DNA from 2 places in the Rhizobium sp. AN73 genome. Region 2 is predicted to be linked to the other one. Evidence: predicted binding sites of a transcription regulator. Region 2 holds the regulator's gene; the other holds the start of a gene.
What was found. Region 2 encodes PhoB, which activates phosphate uptake and scavenging genes when phosphate is short. Its sites were predicted from a motif close to TGTCATNNANCTGTCAT; they were not measured.
Positions count from the first base shown of each region.

Region 1: the regulator PhoB is predicted to act here: its motif matches at 2,744-2,760, upstream of RBH10_RS00515 (DUF47 domain-containing protein).

Region 1 is NZ_JARWME010000001.1:124,100-131,736, reverse strand. Features, by position in the region: gene ligD (DNA ligase D) at 1-98, shown strand, start outside; gene RBH10_RS00525 (Ku protein) at 161-952, opposite strand; gene RBH10_RS00520 (inorganic phosphate transporter) at 1,051-2,055, opposite strand; gene RBH10_RS00515 (DUF47 domain-containing protein) at 2,055-2,699, opposite strand; gene RBH10_RS00510 (NUDIX hydrolase) at 2,813-3,355, shown strand; partial or broken gene RBH10_RS00505 (efflux RND transporter permease subunit) at 3,377-6,524, opposite strand; gene RBH10_RS00500 (efflux RND transporter periplasmic adaptor subunit) at 6,526-7,637, opposite strand, start outside.
Region 2 is NZ_JARWME010000002.1:2,156,314-2,163,950, reverse strand. Features, by position in the region: gene pstA (phosphate ABC transporter permease PstA) at 1-1,199, shown strand, start outside; gene pstB (phosphate ABC transporter ATP-binding protein PstB) at 1,214-2,029, shown strand; gene phoU (phosphate signaling complex protein PhoU) at 2,127-2,852, shown strand; gene phoB (phosphate regulon transcriptional regulator PhoB) at 2,884-3,567, shown strand; gene RBH10_RS20575 (GcrA family cell cycle regulator) at 3,885-4,418, opposite strand; gene RBH10_RS20570 (aspartate aminotransferase family protein) at 4,850-6,052, shown strand; gene argF (ornithine carbamoyltransferase) at 6,107-7,024, shown strand; gene RBH10_RS20560 (Hsp33 family molecular chaperone) at 7,249-7,637, shown strand, end outside.

The sequences.
Region 1 (7,637 bases), on a different contig from region 2:
CCGTCAACAATATCGGCGCACGCCTTTCGGCTCTGAAGAAAGAGCCGTGGGAGGGGTTTTTCGCTGCGGCCCGGCCGCTGTCGAAAAAAGGTCGCTGAAGCGTTAGAGCGTTGTCGCATTTCCGGACGGAAAACCGGGGTCCGCTTTTCCTGCGAATACTCTAGCGTCGTTTGTCGGCGGCAAGGCTTTTCTTCAGGGCATCCATGATGTTGATGACGTTGCCGCCGGTGCGGGCTTTCGTGCCGGTTTTCTTTTCCGGGGAAGGCACGGCCTTGCTCTTGGTTTTCAGCAGGGCGCTGATCTTTTTCTGGATCGGATTCTGCACCAAAGCCGGTTTCCACGTTGTCATCTGTTTGCCGATGTGTTTTTCCATGGCTTCCAGAAGCGGCTTGTCGATCTTCATCTTCGGGTCCAGCGCGTCGATGCTCTCGCGCACCTCCTCGCCGTAATGCAGCGTCCACAGGATGATGCCCTTGCCTGATGGTTCCAGCAGCACCGCTCTTTCATGGCGGTAGAGAACGAGCCGCGCGATGCCGAAAACACCGTTCGCCCGCATGGCCTCGCGAATGACGCTGAAAGCCTCGGTGCCGATCTTGTCTTCCGGGCGCAGGAAGTGCGGACGGTCGTACCAGATCCAGTCGATGGAACCGGTGGGAACGAAGGTCTTGATATCGATGGTGCGGGTGCTTTCCAGCGCGACCGCATCGATCTCGTCATCCTCCAGCAGCACATAATCGTCCTCAGCGCGGGGAAAACCCTTCACCTGATTTTTCGCGGCCACCGGCCTATGGGTGACGCTGTCGACATAACGGCTTTCGACGCGATTGCCGGTCTTGCGATTGAGAATGTGGAACCGGTATTTGTTGCTTTCAGTGGTGGCGGGCGTCAGCGAAACGGCAGCCGTCACCAGCGACAGCTTCAGATAACCTTTCCAGAAAACCTGCCGTGCCATGATCGCGATCCGCCTCGTCGCCAATGTCTCCCGGATCAAACAGCCATGGACAGGCTTTTGTTCCGGGAGCACAGGCAAATCGGGCGTGGTCGGCGTTGTCAGCCGAACAGCGACGTCAGACCATAGACGGCCGCGGATATGAGGGCGGCGGCCGGCATGGTCACGACCCAGGCAATAACGATGTTGCCGGCAAGGCCCCAACGCACCGCCGAGACACGGCGGGCAGCACCGACGCCGATGATGGCGCCCGTGATGGTATGGGTTGTCGATACCGGAATGCCGAGCCATGTCGCGCCGAACAAAGTCAGCGCTCCACCGGTTTCGGCGCAGAACCCCTGCATCGGGTTAAGCCGGGTGATTTTCGACCCCATGGTATGCACGATCCGCCAGCCGCCGAACAGCGTGCCGAGCGCCATGGCCGACTGGCACGAGATGACCACCCAGAACGGCACGTAAAAGCTTTCCCCCAGATGTCCCTGACTGAAGAGCAGCACGGCGATGATACCCATGGTCTTCTGCGCGTCATTGCCGCCATGGCCAAGTGAATAGAGCGAGGCGGAAATAAACTGCATGATGCGGAAGGTGCGGTCCACCGCAAAAGGTGTCTGGCGCACGAACAGCCAGGAGACGGCCAGCACCAAGAGCAGCGCGAGGAAAAAGCCGATTGCCGGTGACATGAAGATCGCGCCCACGGTTTTCAGAAGTCCCGACCAGACGATCGAATTGAAACCGACTTTCGCAAACCCAGCACCGACGAGACCGCCGATCAGCGCATGCGACGAGCTGGAGGGGATGCCGAAGATCCAGGTGACGATGTTCCAGACGATGGCGCCCATCAGTGCCGCGAAGATGACCTGCGGCGAAACGATGGCCGGATCGATGATGCCGGTGCCGAGCGTTTCGGCCACATGCAGGCCGAAGAACAGAAAGGCGATGAAATTGAAGAAGGCCGCCCATGCCACCGCATATTGCGGGCGCAGCACGCGGGTGGAGACAATGGTGGCGATGGAATTTGCGGCGTCGTGCAGACCGTTCAGAAAATCGAAGAACAGCGCGATGGCGATAAGGCCGACAAGCAGCGGCAGTGCAAGCGCGACATCCATCAGACGTTCTCGATAACAATGCCGCTGATCTCGTTCGCCACGTCCTCGAAGCGGTCGACGACCTTTTCGAGTTCGCCGTAGATCTCGCTGCCGATCATGTAGGCCATGGCATCGCCGGCGGCGCCGTGGCGCCGGAACAGGTCCTTGAGGCCTTGATCGTGAAGTTCGTCGGAGTGGCCTTCTACGCGGGTGACCTCTTCGGCAATGACAGACAGGCGCTGCGCGTTGGTGCCGACCTTTTCCAGAAGCGGGAGGGCTTCGGCGACGAGGTTTGCTGCACGGACGATCTCATGGCCCATTTCGCGCATCAGCGGGTCGAACTGCGTTTGTTCGAAAAGACGGATGGTCTTGACGGTCTTGTGCATCATGTCGATGGCGTCATCCATGGACTGGATGAGGTCCTTGATATCGCCACGATCGAAGGGAGTAATGAAGCTGCGCCGCACCGCGAGCAGTACTTCGCGGGTAATATCGTCCGCCTGATGTTCGAGAGCGACGATAAGGTCGCAATTTTTCTCGACGTCGATGCCGCTTAGAAGTTGGTCCAGAGCTGCGGCGGCTTTGACGACGGTTTCCGAATGTTTGCTAAACAGGTCGAAGAAACGGTCCTCGCGCGGCATCAGCTTGCGAAAAATGCTCATCATGCGAATTGGCCCTCAATGGCGCTTTATTAGTTGTGGGGGGTGATTGTCATAAAACTGTCATAAATGCACGCGGGGCATTGATGCAACCCGCAAAATAAGCACTATCAACGGATATGAAATCCACGAAGAAAAGCCGGAAAGCCCGTCCGGCCCGCTCCCTGACATTGCTCCAGCAGCTCGCTGCGGTTCCCGAAAAGCTGTTCACCGGCGCTTTCCGGCAGCAATATGCCGCCCTGTGCTTCCGTTATGCCGGCCGCGGCGAAGAGATCGAAGTCCTCGTCGTCACCTCGCGCATGAGTGGACGCTGGATCATTCCGCGCGGCTGGCCGATGAAACGCAAGAATCCGCATCAGGCCGCCGCTATCGAGGCATGGGAGGAGGCCGGCGTGCGCGGCCGGGTGAGGAAGGATGCGGTCGGCCGCTACACCTATCTCAAGATGCTCGACAATGGCGACGTCGCGCCCTGCGTCGTCGATGTTTTCCAGATCGAGGTGACCGGAGCGGAAACGAGTTTCAAGGAGCGCGGCGAACGCCTGGTCGAATGGGTTCGCCCCGACGAGGCGGCAAGGCGCGTTCGCGAAATCGAACTGAAGTCGCTACTGGTCGATTTCCGCCCGAAGGGCAAAAAGAAGCGCTTGACCGGAGAGGAGCCCTGACTGCAAGGTCGAGGGCTGATCTCAAGAAGAGGGTGCCGGGCGATCTGGCAGTCCGGTTTCGCCCGCCTCATCCGGTGCTTTCGGCAGCAGGCGGGCAAGACGCCGGGTGAGGCTGTCTATGTAGGACAGGATCGTCGGCACGACGATCAGGGTGAGCAACGTGGAGCTGATGAGGCCGCCGATCACCGCATGCGCCATCGGCGCTCGTTGCGCCCCGCCACCGCCGACGGCCATGCCGAGCGGGATCATGCCGAAGATCATTGCCAGCGTCGTCATGATGATCGGGCGGAAACGGATGATGCCGGCGCTTGCCAGCGCTTCGTTCAGCGTAAGCCCGCGTTTCCGTTCTCGATTGGCGAAGTCGACCAGCAATATGCCGTTCTTGGTGACGAGGCCCATCAGCATGATGAAGCCGATCAGCGAGAACATGTTGATCGTGCTGCCGGCCACCATCAATCCGATAAGGACGCCGATGAGCGATAGCGGCAGCGACGCCATGATGGCGAGCGGCTGCAGGAAACTGCCGAATTGCGAGGCGAGCACGATGTAGATGAAGATGACCGCCATGGCGAGCGCAGTGACCATGTGGCCAACGGTCTCCTCCATGGTTTCGGCGTCGCCGCCGAAGCGGATACGATATCCGTCCGGCAGGTCGCGGGCGGCGGTGAGGGTCTTCAACTCGTCCGTCACCTCGCCGAGCGGTCGCCCGGTGATATTGGCCGAAACCAGCACTTCGCGGCGATTTTCGATGCGGCGGATTTCGGCGGGCGCCTCGACGGTGGTGATTTCGGCGACCTGATCGAGACGGACCATCAGGGGAGCGCCGTTCGATGCCGTGCGACCGGTCGCGATCATCAATTCGCCGAGCAAGGTTGTATCGGAACGGCGTTCGCCGGGCAGTCGCACGACGATGTCGTAGCTGTTGCCGCCCGCATCCGTCCATTTCGAGACATCCTCGCCTCCGATAAGGGGGGAGAGTGCTGTGGCGAGATCGGATCTGGCAATGCCGAGATCGCTTGCCGCCTCGCGCTTCAGGCGCACCGAAAGGACGGAGGTCACGTCCCGGGTGCTCGACGTTACATCCACGAGGCCGGGGATCTTTTTCATGTCTTCCATGAGACCGGTAGCGATCTTTTCGAGGATCGCCCTGTCGTCGCCGAGGATGCTGAGCTGCACCGGGCTCTCGCCGCCGCCAAGGCCAGTCTGCAGGATTGCGACCTCTATGCCTGATATGGCCGACAGGCGCTTACGGATCGGTTCGGCAAGCGTAACCGGGGTTCGGCTGCGCATCTCCAGCGGCACCAGCGCCACCAGAACGGTGGCGCGATGTTTGCCGACGGTGCCGCCGGTATTGACGGTGGAATAGAGCGTCTCGACTTCCGGAAATTCCCTGAGCGCCTTTTCGACCTGCCGGACCTTTGCCGTCGTATAATCCAGCGAGGAGCCGACCGGTGCCGAGATGGTGATCTGGAAGCGACCTTCATCCGTGTTCGGCACGAATTCCGCGCCGACCAGCGGCACCATGAGCAGGCTGCCGACAAAAATGCCTGATGTGACAAGCAGGGTGACAAACCGGTGGCGCAATGTCCAGCCGATCACATGCCGGTACTGGCCAGCCAGCCATTCGAAGCCGCGGTCGAAACGCGCGATCAGCCGTCCGATCGGCCCACGTTTCGCGTCGGGTTGCGCATCCGGATCGTACCAGACGCTCGACAGCATCGGATCGAGCGTGAAGGCGACGAAGAGCGAAATGAGCACGGCGGCGGAAACAGTAACGCCGAATTCGTAGAAAAACCGGCCGACGATGCCGTCCATGAAGGCAACCGGCAGAAAGACCGCCACGATCGTCGCCGTCGTCGCGATTACCGCAAGACCGATTTCATTCGTACCGTCGAGTGCGGCGCGGATATGGGATTTGCCCATATGCAGGTGGCGGGTGATGTTTTCGCGCACGACGATGGCGTCGTCCACGAGAATACCGATGGAAAGCGTCAGCGCCAACAGGCTGAGTGTATTGAGCGTGAAACCGAGAACATCGATGACCGCGAGCGTGCCGATGATCGCGATCGGCAGTGTCAGCCCGGTGATGACGGTGCTGCGCCAGGAATTGAGGAACAGGAAGACGATGGCAACGGCGAGCGCCGCCCCTTCGATCAGTGTCGTCTGCACCTGATCGACGGATTCTGCGGATGGGTATGGACGTGTCCGAAATGATGCGCAATTGCACGTTTTGCGGGGCAAGTTCGGTGTTGAGAAGTGCCAGATGTTTTCTCACATCCGTCACGACCTGAACCGTGTTGGCGTCCTGAACCTTGACGATGTCGATCGCCAGTGCGGTCTGGCCATTATAGAGGGCGCGGTTTTCGGGATCGGCGGCTCCCTCCGAAAGCGTCGCGAGGTCACGGAGATAGATGGCCGCGCCACCGCGCCTTGCGACGACCATATCCAGCAGCGCCTGCGGCTCGGCGATACGGCCCTGCACCTGGATCGTGCGTTCGGAGACGGTGTCGATGAGGCTGCCGGCCGGGCTGTTGCTGTTGCCGTTGCGCAGCGCGGTCACCACCTCGTTGATGCCCACTCCGAGCGCGCGCATGCGGGTATCGTCGATCACGATGTCGATCTGCCGCTTGCGGGCGCCGACGAGCGTTGCCTGCCCCACACCGGGAACGGTCGTCAGTTGCCGCAGCACCCTTTGGTCGGCAAGGGTAGTGAGCGCGGGCACGTCGAGCGATGTCGAGCTGATCGCCACCGACAGGATCGGCTCGGCGGCGGGATCGAACCGGGAGATGACCGGTTTCTTGGCATCCTTGGGGAAATTCCCGTCGATGGCGGCGATCTTGTCGCGCACGTCCTGTGCCGCGGTTGCGCCCTTAACTTCGAGTCTGAATTTTGCGACGACGACGGAGCGCCCCTCGTAGGAGGTCGATGTGATCTCGTCGAGGCCGCCAATGGCGTTCAGCGCATCCTCGACGGGGCGCGTCAACTCCGTCTCCACCGTCTCCGGCGTGGCGCCGGGATAGGCGGTGACCACCACCACGACCGGAACGTCGACATTGGGGTACAGATCCAGCCCCAGCCGCTGCAATGAGAAGAGGCCCATGACCAGAAGCGCCACCATCATCATGGTAGCGAAAACGGGGTGGGTGACGGATATACGGGTCAGAAACATTTCAGCCTGCCTTATCGACCGTGACAGCCATGTCGGGCTGCAATTCGGGAAGTGGTGCGGTCAGGATCGTCTCGCCGTCATTCAGACCGGCGCCGATTTCGACCAGGCTGCCGCCGTTCCAGCGCGATCCGACTGCCACCGTCTGGCGGCGCAGATGGCCGTTCAGGACTTTAAGGACATGATAGCCGGTCTCGTCTTTCCGAAGCGCGATTGCGGGAACGACAAGAGCATCGTTTTTCTCGCGCACGAGGATCGACCCGCTGGCGAACATTCCGCCCCATAGCCGGCCGTCGCGATTGGCAAGCCGAAGATAGACGGCGACGAAGCGTGTGCCGTCTTCGGCAACCGGGCTGATGCGGTCAACGGTGCTTTTGAGGGACTGGCCGCCCATGCCGTCAATATCCAGTTCCGCCGTCTGGCCAAGGGTGACGCGTGAAATATCGCGCGTGGCGACAAGAACCTTCGCCTCCAGCGTGCTCGTGTCGACCAGTGTGAGAAGCTCGCCATCGGCACCAATGCGTGAACCGGCCTCGGCCTGCCGGCGGGTGACGGTGCCGCCGAAGGGTGCGCGGATTTCGGCATTACGAAGGGCAAGACGAGCGATATCCACCTGCGCCGAAAGGCTCTGGAGCCTTGCCGTTTTTACCACGACGTCGCTCTTTGCCTTATCGAGTTGTTCCGCCGATGCGACGTTTTTCGAAGCGAGCTGTTCGGTTCGGGTGAGGGCCTGCATCGCCAGCGCCAGTTCGGCCTCGGCCGCATCGCGATCGCTCTGCCGCAGTAGCAGCGTCGATTGCAGTTCCTCGGTTTCGAACCGCACGAGCAGATCGCCCGCCCGCACCGCCTGTCCGTCCTTGACGTTCATATCGAGAATCTTTCCGGCCTCGCGGGCGCGGATGACGACACGGCTGATCGGTTGAAGCTCGCCGCTGATGCTGAGCCGTTCCACCATCGGGCGCGTGCCGATTTTTGCGATTTCCGCAGAGGTCAGTTCGAACGGGATACCAGCCGGGCTCATCGATGTCGCCTCAACGATACCCTTCACGCGCTCGTTCGCATCGACGCTTCCGCGCGCCGGATCGAGAGCAGTGACAACGAGAGCGCAGCCCGCAA
Region 2 (7,637 bases):
TCTCGTTCGGTCTCATCTTCCTCTTTCTGCTGCTTTGGTCGGTCGTCTCCAAGGGCCACACCGCCTTCCAGCAGACGATGATCACGGTTCCGGTCGAGTTTTCCGAGTTGATCATCGACCCGAAGAACGAGCGGGCCACAAATCCCGCAAAGCTGATGACGGCCAATTACCCCGTCCTCGCCCGTGATGCGGTCGCGAAGGTTCTCGGTGTCGCGCCGACGGACAAGGCCGGTCTTCGCGCCGTTAACGTCATGATCTCCGACAGCGTGCGTACCCAGCTGCGTGATATCGTCGTCGCCGATCCTGCCGTCATCGGCACCACGCGCAGCGTTACGCTTCTGGCGTCGGGCGATGTCGACAGCGCCTTCAAGGGCCAGGTCGATCTGTCGGTGGATGAAGCGAACCGCCGTATCTCCAACCAGCAGCTTGGCTGGATGAACCAGCTCGCCGAAAGCGGACAGCTCGGCAAGCATTTCAACACCGGTATCTTCGTCAACGGCGCTTCGAGCCGTCCGGAAGCGGCAGGTGTCGGCGTTGCCTTGATCGGCTCGTTCTACATGATGCTGATCGTGCTGGTGCTGTCGCTGCCGATCGGTGTCGCGGCCTCGATCTATCTTGAGGAATTTGCCCCGAAGAACCGGTTGACGGACCTTATCGAGGTGAACATCAACAATCTCGCGGCTGTTCCCTCCATCGTCTACGGTCTGCTCGGCCTTTCGGTTTTCATCAACTTCATGGGCTTTCCACGCTCCGCCTCTCTGGTCGGCGGCCTGGTCCTGACGCTGATGACCTTGCCGACCATCATCATCGCGACCCGCGCCGCATTGAAGGCTGTACCACCGTCGATCCGCGCCGCAGCGCTCGGTCTTGGCGCTTCCAAGATGCAGACGATTTTCCACCACGTCCTGCCGCTCGCGATGCCTGGTATTCTGACCGGCACCATCATCGGTCTCGCCCACGCATTGGGCGAAACGGCGCCGCTGCTTTTGATCGGCATGGTGGCATTCGTCGCGAACTATCCGACAACGCCGATGGATCCGTCCACGGCCCTGCCGGTGCAGATTTACATGTGGGCGAACGAAGCTGAGCGTGCCTTTGTCGAACGGACATCTGGCGCTATCATCATTCTGCTTCTGTTCCTCATTCTCATGAATGTTGGCGCAATCCTGTTGCGTCGCCGCTTTGAACGGCGCTGGTAGAGGGAGCTAGAGCAATGAACATGTTGTCGGAAGCAGCAGTTGAAAAGGCGCTGGACAAGAAAATGAATGAAGTCTCATACAAGATGATCGGCAAGGACGTTTCGGTTTATTACGGCGAAAAGCGCGCGCTTTACGACGTGAACCTCAATGTCCGCGAAAACACGGTGACTGCGCTTATCGGCCCGTCCGGTTGCGGTAAATCCACTTTCCTGCGCACCTTGAACCGCATGAACGACACGATCGACGGTTGCCGGGTCACGGGCAAGATCACACTCGACACCGACGATATCTACGATCAGCAGATCGACGTCGTGGAACTGCGTGCCCGTGTCGGTATGGTGTTCCAGAAGCCGAACCCGTTTCCGAAGACGATTTACGAGAACATCGCCTACGGTCCGCGTATCCACGGTCTCGCCCGCAACAAGGCGGATATGGACCAGATCGTCGAGCAGAGCCTGCAGAAAGCTGGTCTCTGGAATGAGGCGAAGGACCGTTTGCTGGAATCCGGTACGGGCCTCTCCGGCGGTCAGCAGCAGCGTCTGTGCATTGCACGCGCGATTGCCGTCAGCCCGGAAGTGATCCTGATGGACGAGCCGTGCTCGGCGCTTGATCCGATCGCGACTGCGAAGGTCGAGGAACTGATCCACGAACTGCGCACCAACTACACCATCGTCATCGTCACCCACTCCATGCAGCAGGCGGCGCGTGTTTCCCAGCGCACGGCCATGTTCCACCTTGGTCATCTTGTCGAAGAAAACGAAACCGACAAGATGTTTACCAATCCGGACGACCAGCGCACGCAGGACTACATCATGGGCCGCTTCGGCTGATCCCCGGCCGGCGTTTTATCGAAACCGAACAAGACTGGTGCCTCTGCCGTGCCCGCTTTCGGGCACGCGCATGCAGGCCAAGCCGGAGGACTAGACCATGACACAGACAACGACCCATTCGCATATCCTGTCCGCCTACGACGACGAGTTGAAGTTTCTGACGCGCCGCATCGCCGAAATGGGCGGTCTTGCCGAGCAGATGTGCGGTGAAGCCGTGCGGGCACTCGTCAATTCCGATGCAGCACTTGCGCAGAAGGTCATTTCCGACGACGCGATCCTCGACTATTCCGAGCGCGAAATCGGCGACAAGGCCATCGTCACCATCGCCAGACGTCAGCCGGTGGCGGCCGATCTTCGCGAGATCATCGGTACCCTGCGTATCGCCGCCGATCTCGAGCGCGTCGGCGATCTCGGCAAGAACACGGCCAAGCGCGTTATCGCGGTTGCCGGAACCGGCGTGCCGCGCAAGCTCGCCCGCGGCATCGAACATCTGTCCGAACTGGCGCTGGTGCAGTTGAAGGAAGTGCTTGACGTCTATTCCACACGTTCCGCCGAGAAGGCCAATGCCATCCGCGAGCGCGACGAGGAAATCGACGCCATGTACACGTCGCTCTTCCGTGAGCTTCTGACCTACATGATGGAAGATCCGCGCAACATCACCACCTGCACGCATCTTCTGTTCTGCGCCAAGAACATCGAGCGTATCGGCGATCATGCCACGAACATCGCTGAAACGATTTATTACATGACCACCGGCAGCCAGCCGGAGGGCGAGCGTCCGAAGGACGACAGTTCCAACACACTCGGTTCGGTGACCGAGTAACAGACAAGCAGAAGCTTGCGGAGTTCAGCATATGGTGCCCAAGATTGCAGTTGTGGAAGACGAGGAAGCGTTGAGCGTCCTGCTTCGTTACAATCTCGAGGCTGAGGGATACGACGTCGACACGATACCCCGTGGCGACGAGGCGGAAATCAGGCTGCAGGAGCGTATTCCGGACCTTCTCATCCTGGATTGGATGTTGCCGGGCGTTTCCGGTATCGAACTGTGCCGGCGCCTGAGAATGCGGCCGGAAACAGAACGCCTGCCCATCATCATGCTGACGGCGCGTGGCGAAGAGAGCGAGCGTGTTCGCGGTCTCGCCACCGGGGCTGACGATTATGTCGTCAAGCCGTTTTCCACGCCGGAACTCATGGCCCGGGTCAAGGCCATGTTGCGCCGGGCCCGTCCCGAGGTTCTCTCTTCGGTGCTGAAATGCGGCGATATCGAATTGGATCGCGAGACCCATCGCGTCCATCGCAAAAGCCGCGAAGTGCGCCTCGGCCCGACGGAATTCCGCTTGCTGGAATTCCTGATGACGTCGCCGGGCCGGGTGTTCTCCCGGTCGCAATTGCTGGATGGCGTCTGGGGTCACGATATTTACGTCGATGAGCGTACTGTCGACGTTCATGTCGGACGTCTGCGCAAGGCTTTGAATTTCTCGCATATGCAGGATGTCATCCGCACCGTGCGCGGCGCCGGATATTCGATGGAAGCCTGAGCCAAGCCGAACTCGACGGTTTCGCTAAGGCCAACATCACACCCAATAAATCGAAAAGCCCGAGACCGGAAACGGTGTCGGGCTTTTTTAATTATGACCTTTTCCATAACTCGACATCATCCTCCAGTTTGCCCGGAGGATCGGCGGTGCGTTGAAATCCGGATTGTCGGCTCAGGCCTGCCCGTGACGGAGGGTGGTTTCGGCACATCTGTCCGCAGACTAATCCCGAAACCGGAAACGGCGTCGGGGTTTTTAAGTCATAAAAAAACGGGCCCGAAGGCCCGTAGTTTTTGAGTGCTGAATGCGTGCCGCAACACTCAAGCCTTGCGGCGCTCGCTCACCGGCTGGTAGGCGAGTTTCGCATGGAACTTACAATAGGGCGAAGATTCCAGCGCTTCACAACCGCAGAAATGGAAGTCATCCTTCAGCGGATCGCCAACCGGCCACTTGCAGGTGCGCTCCGTCAGTTCCGTCAGCGTCAGGCGACGGGAAATCGGCGAGACCACGTTTTTGGAAGGAACGTAATCGAGAACCTGTGCGGTCTCGATATCGATCTCCTCGTGCAGCGCCGTTGCCGTGTTCGAGCGGGTGAGAATCCGCGCAGGTGCTGCGTTGACGCGGCCTGCGAAAGTCGTTGCGCGTGGGGCCGGTGCAGCGGTGCGCTTTGGCGCGGTGCGCGCCGAAGTGACCGGACCGCCAGCCTTGACGCGTCCCGGCAGGTTAAGACGATGGACCTTGCCGATCACGGCATTACGGCTGACGCCGCCCAGCTGCGCTGCAATCTGGCTGGCGCTAAGGCCCTCGGACCATAATTTCTTGAGTTTTTCGACTCGTTCGTCTGTCCAGTTCATGCCGCTTCTCCGCTCGTCGCGTGTATTTTCGGCAGAATCCCTCTCCGTCTCGCGGGCGTGCCGCAAGCGTGGTTTCCGCCAGATTTTCGGTGACTAGTTCCGCCGCATCGCAGTCTAGTAATTAGCGATTAACCTAGTGCTAGGCCGACTCCGTGGCAAGAGTCGCGGGAATCATCTGGATTCGATTTCCCGGTTTTCCCCAACTTGCTGGCGTATTGAGTCTGAAAGGCAACACCTTGGGGCTGGCCTGCTGCCGCATACTAGTGCTTGAGAAGCCCGGGAAACGCTGACTTTTGTTGACATCGGCAAACGAAGTGACAATAGTGCCCCTGCCGCCGCAAGGCGGCATTTTTGATTTTCAGGCGAGGGATAACCCCGCAAGCCTATTGACAACCGTTTGATAGCGCATCTGCGCAAGGAGTGATACAGCCATGGCCGAAGCCGGCGCGCCATTGTTTGATACGTTTTCAAGAGCCCCCCTGCGCTTCGAGCGCGGCGAGGGTGTATGGCTGTTCACGGAAAGCGGCGAGCGATATCTGGATTTTGCGGCCGGTGTTGCGGTCAACTCGTTGGGCCACGCCCATCCGCACCTCGTGGATGCGATCAAGACGCAGGCCGAGAAGGTCTGGCACGTCTCGAACCTCTATGAAGTGCCGGGACAGGAAAAGCTTGCCAAGCGCCTGACGGAAGCTACTTTCGCAGACAAGGTATTCTTCACCAATTCCGGCGCGGAAGCGCTGGAATGCGCGATCAAGACTGCGCGCCGTTATCACTATTCGAAAGGCCATCCGGAAAAGTTCCGCATCGTGACCTTTGAAGGCGCCTTCCACGGCCGCACGCTTGCGACGATCGCCGCCGGCGGCCAGCAGAAATATCTCGAAGGTTTCGGTCCCAAGGTTGAAGGTTTCGATCAGGTGCCGTTCGGCGATGTCGATGCTCTGAAGGCCGCCATCACGGCCGAGACGGCTGCACTTCTGATCGAGCCCATTCAGGGTGAGGGCGGCATTCGGGCGCCCAGCAAGGAATTCCTGCAAATCCTGCGCGGCTTGTGCGATGAGCACGGCCTGCTGTTGATTTTCGATGAGGTCCAGACGGGCGTCGGCCGCACGGGCAAGCTGTTTGCTTATGAGCATACGGGTGTTGCGCCCGATATCATGGCGGTCGCCAAGGGTATCGGCGGCGGTTTTCCGCTCGGGGCATGCCTTGCGACAGTGGATGCTGCTTCCGGCATGACGGCCGGCGTGCATGGCACCACCTATGGCGGCAACCCGCTGGCCATGGCAGTGGGCAATGCCGTGCTCGACGTCGTTCTCGCCGACGGTTTTCTCGAGAAAGTCCGTGACGTCGCGCTGGTCTTCCGGCAGGGTCTCGCCTCGCTCAAGGACCGTTATCCCGACGTGATCGAGGAAATCCGCGGCGAAGGCCTGCTTCTGGGCATCAAGGCGAAGGTTCCTTCAGGCGAGTTGCTGCAGGCCATGCGCGCGGAGCATCTGCTCGGTGTGCCCGCAGGCGACAACGTCATCCGTCTTCTGCCGCCACTCATCACCACGGCTGAAGAGGCCCGCGAGGGTCTGTCGCGTGTCGACGCGGCTGCCGCTTCCCTGACGGTAGCGAAACAGGCAAAAAGCGCCTGAAAAAATCAAGAGCGGGCCTCTCTTCAGGGGCTCGCAAGCATGGGACAGACTTGAATGGTTTCACCAAAACATTTTCTGGACCTCTCGGCCGTCGGGTCGGAGGATCTGCGGACAATTCTTGATGATGCGCGCACGCGCAAGATTGCCACGAAAACCGGCACGGCGGAAAAGCCGCTTGCCGGCAAGATGCTGGCGATGATCTTTGAAAAGCCGTCCACCCGTACCCGCGTCTCCTTCGATGTGGGCATGCGCCAGCTCGGCGGCGAAACCCTTTTCCTGTCGGGCACGGAAATGCAGCTCGGCCGTGCCGAAACGATTGGCGATACGGCCAAGGTGCTTTCGCGTTATGTCGACGCGATCATGATCCGCACGACGGATCATTCGCGTCTGCTCGAGCTTGCCGAACACGCGACGGTTCCGGTCATCAACGGCCTGACGGACGATACCCATCCCTGCCAGATCATGGCGGATATATTGACGTTCGAGGAGCATCGCGGTCCGGTCAAGGGCAAGACAATTGCCTGGACGGGTGACGGCAACAATGTGCTGCATTCCTTCGTGGAAGGCTCCGCCCGTTTTGGCTACCGCATGGCGATGGCGGTACCGATGGGTTCCGAACCACACGACAAGTTCCTGAACTGGGCGCGCAACAATGGCGGCGAAATCTCGCTGTACCACGATGCCGACAAGGCGGTAGCGGGCGCAGATTGCGTCGTTACCGATACCTGGGTGTCCATGAACCAGGAACACAAGGCGCGTGGCCACAATATTTTCCAGCCCTATCAGGTCAATGAAGCCCTGATGGCGAAGGCCAACAAGGAGGCGCTGTTCATGCACTGCCTGCCGGCGCATCGCGGTGAGGAAGTGACGAATGCAGTGATCGACGGGCCGCAATCGGTGGTCTTCGATGAGGCGGAAAACCGTCTCCATGCGCAGAAGTCCATTATCGCATGGTGTATGGGCGTCATCTGATCGCCGTCGACCGGGTTCTTGAACTCGGCCATGTACATTACCATTTGTGGGACTTCGAAGAGGCTCGTCGGTTTTTTGCTGGCGGGCCATAATCACGATTTGCACGATTTTCCCCGGAGGCGGTTTCGCTTCCCGGATCTCTGTGCGACAAGCGAAAAAAGCACGTTTTAAAAGCCGGACTTTTGGACGGTAGCGGCGCAACGGCTGCGCCAAGGAGTTATGACATGGCAGATGTAACGGTTGAACTGGACAATCTCGATTTAGCTGGCGACGACAAGGTTGTGCCCTTTCAGGTCGAAGGTCTGGACGTGCGCGGTCGCGCCGTACAGGTCGGACCGCTGTTAAATGCCATCCTTGAACGGCACGAATATCCCGAGGTTGTCGCCCGCCTGCTGGCGGAAGCGACGGTTCTGACGGCGCTGATCGGCACATCCCTGAAGTTTTCCGGCAAGCTGACCGTGCAGACCAAGGGCGACGGCCCGGTTGACCTTCTGGTGGCGGATTTCACCGCGCCTGAAAGCATGCGCGCCTATGCCCGTTTCGACGAGGAGCGGCTGGCGGAAGCAATCGCTGCGGGTGAGACCTCGCCCGAACAATTGCTCGGTACCGGCAT